DNA from 3 places in the Roseibium sp. HPY-6 genome. Region 1 is predicted to be linked to each of the others. Evidence: riboswitches for the same ligand, from Rfam matches in the RefSeq annotation. Region 1 holds a riboswitch; each other region holds the start of a gene.
What was found. Region 1 has a riboswitch for cobalamin ahead of cobU (bifunctional adenosylcobinamide kinase/adenosylcobinamide-phosphate guanylyltransferase). Riboswitches for the same ligand answer to the same signal wherever they lie in the genome.
Positions count from the first base shown of each region.

Region 1 (3,269 bases):
TCGTGGTGATCGTCATGGTCGTGATCGTCGTCGTGGTGGTCATGGTCATGGTCATGATGGTGATGCTCGTGACGCATCGCCATGTCGTTTTCAGCAGCAGACTCGCGCCCAAGCAGAACTTCAATGGGCAGCATTCCCTTTTCAGACGACACAATGTGCACCGCAGGGCGGACCTCACCCTGGATCCGTTCCTCTACCGACACCATGGCATCCGGTGCGACAAGATCCGCCTTGTTGAGAACGACGAGATCCGCGCAGCGAAGCTGATCATGAAAGAGTTCCTCAACAGGGCTTTCGTGGTCGAGCGCTTCATCGGCAGCCCTTTGGGCTTCGAGCGCAGCCTCGTCGAGCGCAATGCGGCCTTCTGCGAGGGCCGCAGCATCGAGAACGGTTACTACGCCATCCACGGTGACCCTCGTTTTCACACTCGGCCAGGAAAATGCTCGCACCAGCGGCTGCGGCAACGCCAGTCCGGACGTTTCAATCACAATGTGCTCTGGTGGCGTTTCTCGCGACAGCAGCATTTCCATTGTCGGCAGAAAATCATCGGCAACTGTGCAGCAGATGCAGCCATTGGTGAGTTCCACCACTTCGTCCGCAGCACAGTCCGGATCCGCGCAGCCATTCACGAGCGACCCGTCAAACCCCATGTCGCCAAACTCGTTCACGATCAACGCGATCTTTCTGCCGTTTGCATTCTGGAGCAGATTGCGGATCAAAGTGGTTTTGCCCGCCCCAAGAAACCCAGTCACGATCGTTGCGGGAATCTTCTGTCCCGGTTGAAGAGCGCTTGTCGTCATAGTGTGATTTCCATCTGGGGGTTGGGTTTCAAAAGCAAAGGCAGGCCCGCGCCGACAAAAACGACCTGGCCGCAAGCCTGAGCGATATCCTGATTAAGTCTGCCCTGCGCATCGCGGAACGACCTTGAAAGTCTGTTCTCCGGCACGATACCCATGCCGACCTCGTTCGAAACGAAAATGCTTGGACCCTTGAGCGAGCCGATCACCGTACAAAGGTTCGCGCATTCAGCGGCGACGTCTTTCTCGGCAAATGTGATATTAGACAGCCAAAGCGTCAGGCAATCGACGAGGACAACCCTGTCTTCGCGGCATTCGCTCGAGAGCAGGTTTGCAAGATCCAGCTGTTCTTCGATCGTGGTCCAGCCTGCACCTCTTTGGACCTTGTGGGCCGCAATCCGGTCAGCCATTTCAGTGTCATAAGCCGCACCGGTCGCGAGATAGACCTTCTCAAGACCCGAATCCATTGCAAGTTTTTCGGCAAAACGGCTCTTGCCCGAACGGGCACCGCCAAAGACAAGAGTGGACCTTCGTCCCGGTTGTTTACTCACGTCGCTCTCCCAGCCGTCCACCCGACAGCGTCAAGGGTTGAAGATGCGACGGCCGGTCTCCTGGCTTGCGGTTCAACGCGCCCTGCATCCCTTCCCGGTCCCTCTCGACCAGTGGATCATATGCAGACGCTCACCGCTCACAGTTGCGGGGGCAGCTCCGGACTGGCGCCAGGCGCATTACCGGATTCCCGTTTCATCCGGATCGGGCACATCCCTCACCGGAACCGTCAAAAACCTTCCTAAACGGATATTCAGCTTGAAACAAGCGCGAGAACTGGCCGGGCGTATAAATTCGCTTTGATTTTATCGGTTGTCGTGGAGACCTGGTTGTTCCGAACAACCAGCCCCGCATTGCCCGCAGGGGCCTGTTGACGCTTTGTATTGGTTTCAACAACTTTGATCGCTCTAGGGCGCTGTTTTATCTACTCTTTTCCACATCCGAAGCAAAAAAATGACGGCACGATGAAAAAAACACCTTCAGGGGCTTGGCAAACAGTTCAAGCCTTTGATATACGCATCCTCATCGACGGGGGCGGTCACGTACCGGCCCTGACGTGGTGATCCCCAGTAGCTCAGTTGGTAGAGCAAGCGACTGTTAATCGCTGGGTCGCTGGTTCGAGTCCGGCCTGGGGAGCCATTTTTTCCAAACACAATTCAGCCAAGACAAGCGCCTGCATCCTTTTTGCGGGGTGTGATGTTGTGTGTTTTTGAGCCGCTTATTCTCCCGGTAAAGCCCTTTTTCCAACCGGGTTATTCCCGGTCTCCTTTGGCGGGCCAATCGGATGTCGCAAGCATGATAAGACAGGCGGCAATGGCCCAGTTTCCGACGGGGCCGGACAAGAGACCGCGCTCATCAAACATCACAGCAAGAAACGAAAAAACGGCAACGGCAGCCGGAAGCCATGTGAGCCATAGGAGTTTTCCGCTGAAGCCGGCGCGCCGAAAGACAAACGGTATGCAGATTGCGCTCAGGATTACAGGCGCAAATACCGAAACCGTCTCGTAGATCATGCAACCGCCCTCACCCTTTTCGCGACCAGCCCGTCCTGGCATCGCTTAGCTTATGCCGATTCCCATGCTCACTCTGAACAATTACACTTCGGAATGGTGAGACACTGAAACGGTGCGGCCTGCGACTGCCTACTGGCTACTGGTTACTGGCTCCGGCCGCCAAGCCAAACCCGCTTTACTCCTAAGTCAGGCCCGTTGAAGAGCACGAAATCGGCTGCGCGACCGGTTTTTAGGCGGCCAACCGGACGGTTGATGACATCCGCCGGAATGCTGGTTGCCATGGCAAGTGCCGTTTCCAGGTCGACACCGATGCGATCAACCAGGAACCGGACCGACGCAGGCAGATCGATGTCGGCGCCCGCGAGCGTGCCGTCGGCAAGTGTCAGTTTTCCGTCCTGCCTGAATATTTTGCGTTCGCCGAGCGTGAAGGTGGTCACGTCCGTTCCGGTCTGTGACATGGCGTCGGTCACGAGAAAAATACTGCCGGGCCCGGTTTTCGACTTCAGCGCGATCCTGATCGCGACCGGATCGACGTGGAGCCCATCAGCGATGAGGCCTGCACTCAACGAGCCAAGATCAAGCGCGGTACCGACCAACCCGGGTTCGCGGTGTTGAAGCGGGCTCATTGCATTGAAGAGATGCGTCACGCAGGCGGCTCCGGCTTCTGCGGCTTGGCGACAACGGTCATATCCGGCACCAGTGTGTCCAAGGCTGACATGGATGCCGGCATTTGAAAGCATGGTTATCTGCGCGGATGTGACCGTTTCAGGGGCTACCGTCATCATCAGACTCGGAAGACGATCAGCAGCTTTAAGGTAAAGGGCGCTGTCGTCGTCATCCATCGGCCTTATCAACCCGGCGTCATGCGCCCCCTTTCGACTGGCAGACAAATGCGGGCCTTCCAGGTGCA
Region 1 covers NZ_JBEWCD010000002.1:2,975,483-2,978,751, reverse strand. Annotated here, with positions in the region: gene cobW (cobalamin biosynthesis protein CobW) at 1-800, opposite strand, end outside; gene cobU (bifunctional adenosylcobinamide kinase/adenosylcobinamide-phosphate guanylyltransferase) at 797-1,348, opposite strand; cobalamin riboswitch at 1,382-1,592, opposite strand; tRNA gene ABVF61_RS24765 (tRNA-Asn) at 1,910-1,985, shown strand; gene ABVF61_RS24760 (hypothetical protein) at 2,099-2,359, opposite strand; gene nagA (N-acetylglucosamine-6-phosphate deacetylase) at 2,503-3,269, opposite strand, start outside.

Region 2 (3,269 bases), on a different contig from region 1:
GCAGCAGAACGGCGAAGGACACGAGTGTGACGGTCGCCACGCCACCGACGAGGATCATAGACGCGTCGTCGATGCCGAGGATGGACCCAAAAAGGAAACTCTTCAGAGGAACTGCCGATCCAGCGGCCGAGAGGATGAAAATACCGGCTGCCAAAGCGATCAGGTAAATGGATGCGAGGCTCGCATCGCTTCTGAGGATTGTTTTGCGCGCTAACAAGGCCGTCAAGGCAGCCGCCACAACCCCGGCGACAAGTCCGCCGACAAGCAGTGACGTCACCGACAGCCCGGCGACGACAAATCCGATCACGACACCTGGTGTTATGGCATGGGCCATGGCTTCCCCAGCCAGTGAAAGCCTGCGCAAAACCAGGAAAGCGCCAACGGGAGCGACTGAAGCCGAAAGAGCGGTAGTAGCGACGAACGCGCGTTGCATGAAGGCAAAGCTCCACATCTCAGAGAAAAGCTCAAACACGCACTGCATCCTCTCGAGAGGCGCGGAACATCCAAGATGCCTGGCTTTTGGAGAGATAGTTTTGCGCGACAAGCCGTTCTGGCGTCAGGATCGCATCGACTGAACCATGACAGGCTTCGCCATTCCCAAGGAGCAATGCGTTGTCGCAGTGATCCAGAACCGATGACAGATCATGGACCACCAACACAACAGCACGGCCTTCGTATCGCCAGCGGTCGATGAGCGTCAAAAGATGTGCTTCTGTGGTCTGGTCTACAGCGGCAAATGGTTCATCGAGTAGGATGAGAGGGGCGTTTTGCATGATCACACGCGCGAAAAGCGCACGTTGTAGTTGCCCCCCTGACAGCGTGTGCAAAGACCGATCTGCGATATCAAGCACGCCTGCCGCATCTAGTGCCGATGAGACTTTGGCGTTGGTATCGCGATCCAAGCGACCGCCAAGTCCAAAGCCTTTCCAAGCCCCCATCGCCACCAGATCCCGCACCCGCAATGGAAAGAGGCGATCAAATTCAGTCATTTGGGCCAGATACCCGATCTCTTTCGGCTGCTCGTTTGGCCAATGGAACTTGCCAGACAAAGGGCTGATCAAGCCCAGAAGCATCTTCATGAAAGTGCTTTTGCCAGAGCCGTTCGCACCCAGAATCGCAAGCGTCGAGCAACGCTCTACGTCCATCGACAATCCTCGGAACAGCGTCAGTTCAGGATAGCCAAGCGCAAGATCGCGGATTTCCAGAACCGCCGACATTTAAAGCACCGCCGAGATGCACAGCCAAAGCAAAAAAGACACAGCTAGGGCAGAGCCGATCAAAGAGACGGTGCTCAAATTGGTGAGACAGAAGCTTTTCCGGTATGGCGTTAGCTCCGGCTGGTCTGGTTCGTTTGCCTCGCGCATCGCGGCCTCCGCTTCAGCGGGGGCAATGAGATACGTCGATGTAGGTACGCAGTCGCGTCGAACATGTTTGCCTCTCTCCAGGACACCCCGCCTGGGTCAGTTAAACTCGCGATGGCAGGTCTCCTGACTTGCGGATCGTCGCTCTCCCGAACCTTCCCAGGCGGATGCCCAGTGGTCTTTGTCGGGGTCGCTCACCGCTCACAGTTGCGGGGGCAGTCACGGATTTAGCGCCTTTTGGCTACACCTCACCGTGTTCCCATTTCATCTCGCCGACTCAACGATCATTGAGAACCATCAAATGTAATTAACGCTTTCCGGGTGAAATGGTCAATGATCAGTCTCGCCGAATTGGAATGTCTGGTTTTCTGCTACTGCGAGCCATTTGTGCAGAATGCAGCATTGGGCAAAATGGGCTCAAAGCTGCCATTCGTGCACCGCGCAGCATTTGGTAAAATGGGCTCACTGCGAGCTTTCGTTGCGACCCGTACGAATGGCAGTATTCCTTGTCGCACGATCCTGGCCCTCCGCGCCGTAGCAGACCTAACCTTACTTTGCCATTTGATGCCTATCGCGAGTATCTCGCGACCTGGACACGCACTACATTATCAACGGCTCGGCCAGGATATGGGTTACGGTGGTTATTTTTGGGGCTGCTTTGCGATGCGCGATGACCCGTAGTTCAACAGTGACGCCTTCAGTTGCGAAACCGGCAACTTCAATAGCTGTCCACGCCGGATAAGGCTCAGACATTCTTTGTGCCCAGATTGCCCGGAACGTGGATAGGTATTCGCGCAGACCCACGTGATAGCGCGTGACTTCCACCACATGGGCTGCGCTCAGTCCTGCTTCAATCAATACGTCGAACACCTGGTCAAGCGCAGTGTTTATTTGCGTGGCGACATCTGCCCAAACCTTGCCGTCCAATCCGGCACCATTGAACCCGGTTAGAAACACAAATCCGCCAATTTCCGACCCGGGCGCCATCTTCCAGTCCTGATAAAGTTTAGACATGTGTGGGGGAAAGGATATGCCACCGAGGCAGCAACCCGGTGGCATATCCTTTCCCCCACACATCGCGTTTGAATGCCCACTCAATCTCTTTGCCCGGCCAACCTGGAGGGAACCAAGCTCCCGCTCTACCTACTCACTGGCCAGTTGCTTTCTCTACTACAGAAAAATTGCTGTACCCTTGGACACTCCATGCGCCGGCAAAAAGGCACAAGTTCCGCCATGCCCCAGCGGTGTCCTGTGGTCCACCGATAAACCGGGTCACTTCGGCATCAGAAAGAAAGGCGGTCCAAGCTGAAAAATCCGATGCATTCGGACGTCTAAGGAGAAGACGCTCCGTTTCTAGCATGTTGTGCCTCTCAATGGTTGTTGGTGGGCAGCCCATACTCTCGGGACAAGACAGGTCGATGACAGTGTCGGCGGGTCGTCGTCATCGCATGCCATGTGATTGGCGGTCCTCGCCCAGTAGCCATCGGCAAACTCGCTGTTATGCCAGGTAGTTGCGTTCCTTAAAACTCAAATGGGAGAAGGTTCTGCTCAAAACACGGCTCTCGAAACTCAGGCAACTTAGCGCTTTTGTTGCGGTTCGGGATAGAAAGTGCCCCACTTACAAATTGTGTTGTCACTAGCGAGAATTGTCGCGATTTCTGCCAACCAGAAAAGTCACCAACCGGACAAATAGTGTAGGGCGATCAGCCGGCATCGGGCCGGCTGAATGAAAGATTGCAAGGCCTGAAAAAGGGGTGGGTGCTGAGATTCAACGTCGACGAAGTGAGACAATGTTCGCTTTCAACAAGCTCCGTTGGAGACTAGATTAAATGCATGCGTGTTTCTGACGGATGCATTTCTATTCGACCTTTGGGCGTCGAAGACAAGGCAAATTACTGCCACTTTTTG
Region 2 covers NZ_JBEWCD010000004.1:166,213-169,481, reverse strand. Annotated here, with positions in the region: gene ABVF61_RS31000 (metal ABC transporter permease) at 1-472, opposite strand, end outside; gene ABVF61_RS30995 (metal ABC transporter ATP-binding protein) at 465-1,217, opposite strand; cobalamin riboswitch at 1,461-1,675, opposite strand; gene ABVF61_RS30990 (Rid family hydrolase) at 1,962-2,348, opposite strand; gene ABVF61_RS30985 (GNAT family N-acetyltransferase) at 2,509-2,721, opposite strand; gene ABVF61_RS30980 (GNAT family N-acetyltransferase) at 3,195-3,269, shown strand, end outside.
Region 2: another riboswitch for cobalamin. It lies ahead of ABVF61_RS30995 (metal ABC transporter ATP-binding protein); the one in region 1 lies ahead of cobU (bifunctional adenosylcobinamide kinase/adenosylcobinamide-phosphate guanylyltransferase).

Region 3 (3,269 bases), on a different contig from region 1:
GCATCAATGCGATCAAAGTTGCTTATCTGCAGAACGAACAGCTTCTGTCGGGCCAGCAGAAGATCAACGTGCTGAATGCGATGAACCTTTGCGAACGGCTGATCTGGCTTTTCGGAGAGGCCGGGGAGGCTTATGGGAGATTGGGGAAGAGCCAGGTCGAGGTCCTGTCATCCGTATTTGAGACACCGTTGGCGGGAGAGCGGCTCCGGGCTTGATCACCAGTCTCGTTACGGCGCATCGAGGCCGGCCATACGATTGGCGCCGCACCAACACATCGATCAGGCTGGGCGGCTTGATGCAACGGGTGCGCTCTTTACCGGTCTTGACCCTTGTCATAGACCAACTGGGCCCTGTCTCTACCTGTAGACCACGGGATTTGTCGCATTTTCCAGTTGGAGGGCCGCCGCCGCCTTGCTGTTCCTGTTGACGAAAAGTGTCGCGTCGGATGCAGCAATCTCGTTGATCGGCAGGGAATGCGCGGGAACTTTTTCCAACAGGATCTTGGCCGCCAGCGTGGCTGCAGCTTCTCCGCGCTCACGATACTCTGTTCCGAAAACCAGCGTGACGTCTTCCTCGCTGTAGGCCGTGGAGGACGAGACACTGACAAGATCTTCCGGGATGATCTCCCTCAATACGCTGTGATGGGCGACGTAGGACGATGAAGAGGTCACGTAAACCGCGTCTGAAGACGCCAATTCGGGTTGGAAAGAGGCTATCTGGAGATCCTTTTCATCCGCATCGGGGGCGAACCTCAAAAGCTTTGGCACAATCCCGCGCTTTTCTGCCGCGAGCATGAGGCGGTCAGCTTCCGCGACTGCATTGCTCTCCCGCGGGTCAAACAGGATCGCCAGCGTATTGAGGTCGTGGATGTTTCCCAGCAAGTCGAGAATAACTTCCGGCGACAGGGACATTTTCGCACCGGTCAGACCAGGAGGCGGTGCATCAAGCGAAGGCACCAGGCCAACGCCCACAGGGTCGGTGACAATGTTAAAGACGCGAGGCACCGTCTCCAGCTCGAAGTTCTGAACGGTCAGGGTGGCCGTGGTGCCGAAGGTGTAGATCAGATCCTTCGATTGCAGGTCTTCCCGCCTTTCGCGCAAGAACCCCGCCAGTTTTGTCTGATCGCGCTCGGCATCGAAGTATTCAATTTTCGCGTTAATGCCGAGTTCGTCCAGCTTTTCGGCGAAACTGTATTCGGCCGGTGTCAGGCCGCGCCATGTAATCATCACAATGGCCTTGGCAGCTTCCTCAGTTCGTGCAGCTCCCGGTATCGCGATGAGTATCGCAAGTAGTACCAATCGAAAGATCAACCTGATGCCTCACTGTTATTTTTCTTTGGTCAGGCTCGTCTTTATTTGCGAGCTTTTTCAAACAATCATATTTGCCTTTTGCTTGGCATCAATGACCATTTGCTTTTTCTTTGGATGCATAAATTTTAGATAAATTTGATTGGTCTCCTGCTTAAGAACGCGTGAGACGGGCTGGTTGCCGCATGCGAGTTTCCTCGTTGACAGATCCGGCGAATTTCGTCACACAGATTACATGGTTCCCGTATTCGAAGCCGGATCGGGATTAAAAGGGAACACGGTGCGGCGTAGCCAGAAGGCACCAAATCCGTGACTGCCCCCGCAACTGTGAGCGGCGAGCGAACCTGAAAACACCACTGGGATCTCCCGGGAAGGATCAGGCCAGCTTTGACCCGCAAGTCAGGAGACCTGCCATTTCATCTTCAACTTCAACCCGGACGGGGTGTTCCGGAGGAGCGGGTGACATGGCGATACAGCGACAGCTGACAAAGTTTGACATTCGGTTCTTCAAAGCCCCGTGCATTCGCGGAGGGCGACATGAACCGGACACAGAACGAACCTTCTGAATTCCATCCAACTTCTCTTGCCAGGACAAGCCTGAGTGGACGCGCCGCCAGAGCGATGTGTCCGAATGGATCGAGGTTGCCTATTGCATTGCAAAATGATTGTAATGTAATAACATTACATATGTTGGAATTATGTTCCCCATGTGAGGCTGCGTCGGAGGCGTTTGCAGGCGGAGCAGGAAGAGCATCCTCAGCGACTTCGCAAGGACATCTCAAGACCTCGGGGGACAGCAAATGAGTGGTGAGACCCACAAGATCTTCGTTTGCACCTCCTGTCGTCACAAGGGTACGGATTGCCGGCCGGGATTTGAACTGATCAGCAACCTGCGGGACGCTTTGCAAAAGGCACTGCCGTTGACGGGTCCCGAGTTCGAGGTATCCGGAATAGCCTGTATGGCCGGATGTTCGCGTCCCTGCACGGTGGCTTATCGTGCCAGCGAAAAGGCAACCTACCTGTTCGGTGACATAGATCCGGATACGGACATTGACGACCTCGTTGCCTTCGCTCAGCAATACCGGGATCTTGAAGACGGGTGGTGCAATTCCGGGGAAAGGCCCGGCAAGCTTGCGCACACGGCACTTGCCCGTATTCCAGCAGCGATGATTGTTACCGAACTCAACAAGGCAGGCGTTTCGTGAGCGGCGCGGCTCTTTCCGTCAGAGACGCCGGCTGGCGTGCCGGGCAGGGCGAGACCATCCTGCATCCGGTCAGCTTCGACCTTGCTGCCGGCCAGGTTCTGGGGCTTGCAGGTGCGAACGGTGCAGGAAAATCCACATTGTTGCGTCTGCTATATCGCTTTCACCGACCGAGCACAGGCGCCGTATTTCTGGACGGTGTCGATATCTGGAAGATGTCTGCAAGGTCTGCGGCGAGAAAAGTTGCTGCCGTTCTGCAGGAGCAACCAACCGACTTCGCTTTGAGCGTCGGGGAAATCGTCGCTCTTGGACGACGTCCGCATGGCACCGGTTTTTCCGGAAACGGGGACAGAGACGCGGAGGTCGTGGAAAGCTCACTGGACAGGATGGGGCTTTTGCCGTTGGCATCACGTTCCTTTGGCACTTTGTCGGGCGGTGAAAGACAGCGCGTCATGGTTGCCCGGGCTTTGGCTCAAGAGCCTGAGCTGCTGATCCTGGACGAGCCGACGAACCACCTAGACATCCGTCATCAGCTCGAGATTGTTGCGCTTATCAGCAGCTTGAACATCACAATCGTGACAAGCCTGCACGACCTCAATCTTGCAGGGCGCGTCTGCGACCGTGCCTTGCTGTTGCACCGTGGAAGGGCTGTTGCGTTCGGTGTTCCCGAGGACGTCCTGACGCCGGATCATATCGAAAAGGCCTATTCCGTTAAGGCGCGGCTTGAACAATTCGCTTCGAGCGACCAGCCGCATCTCAC
Region 3 covers NZ_JBEWCD010000001.1:471,805-475,073, reverse strand. Annotated here, with positions in the region: gene ABVF61_RS02320 (Na/Pi cotransporter family protein) at 1-215, shown strand, start outside; gene ABVF61_RS02315 (ABC transporter substrate binding protein) at 357-1,298, opposite strand; cobalamin riboswitch at 1,527-1,737, shown strand; gene ABVF61_RS02310 (DUF1636 family protein) at 2,108-2,512, shown strand; gene ABVF61_RS02305 (ABC transporter ATP-binding protein) at 2,509-3,269, shown strand, end outside.
Region 3: another riboswitch for cobalamin. It lies ahead of ABVF61_RS02310 (DUF1636 family protein); the one in region 1 lies ahead of cobU (bifunctional adenosylcobinamide kinase/adenosylcobinamide-phosphate guanylyltransferase).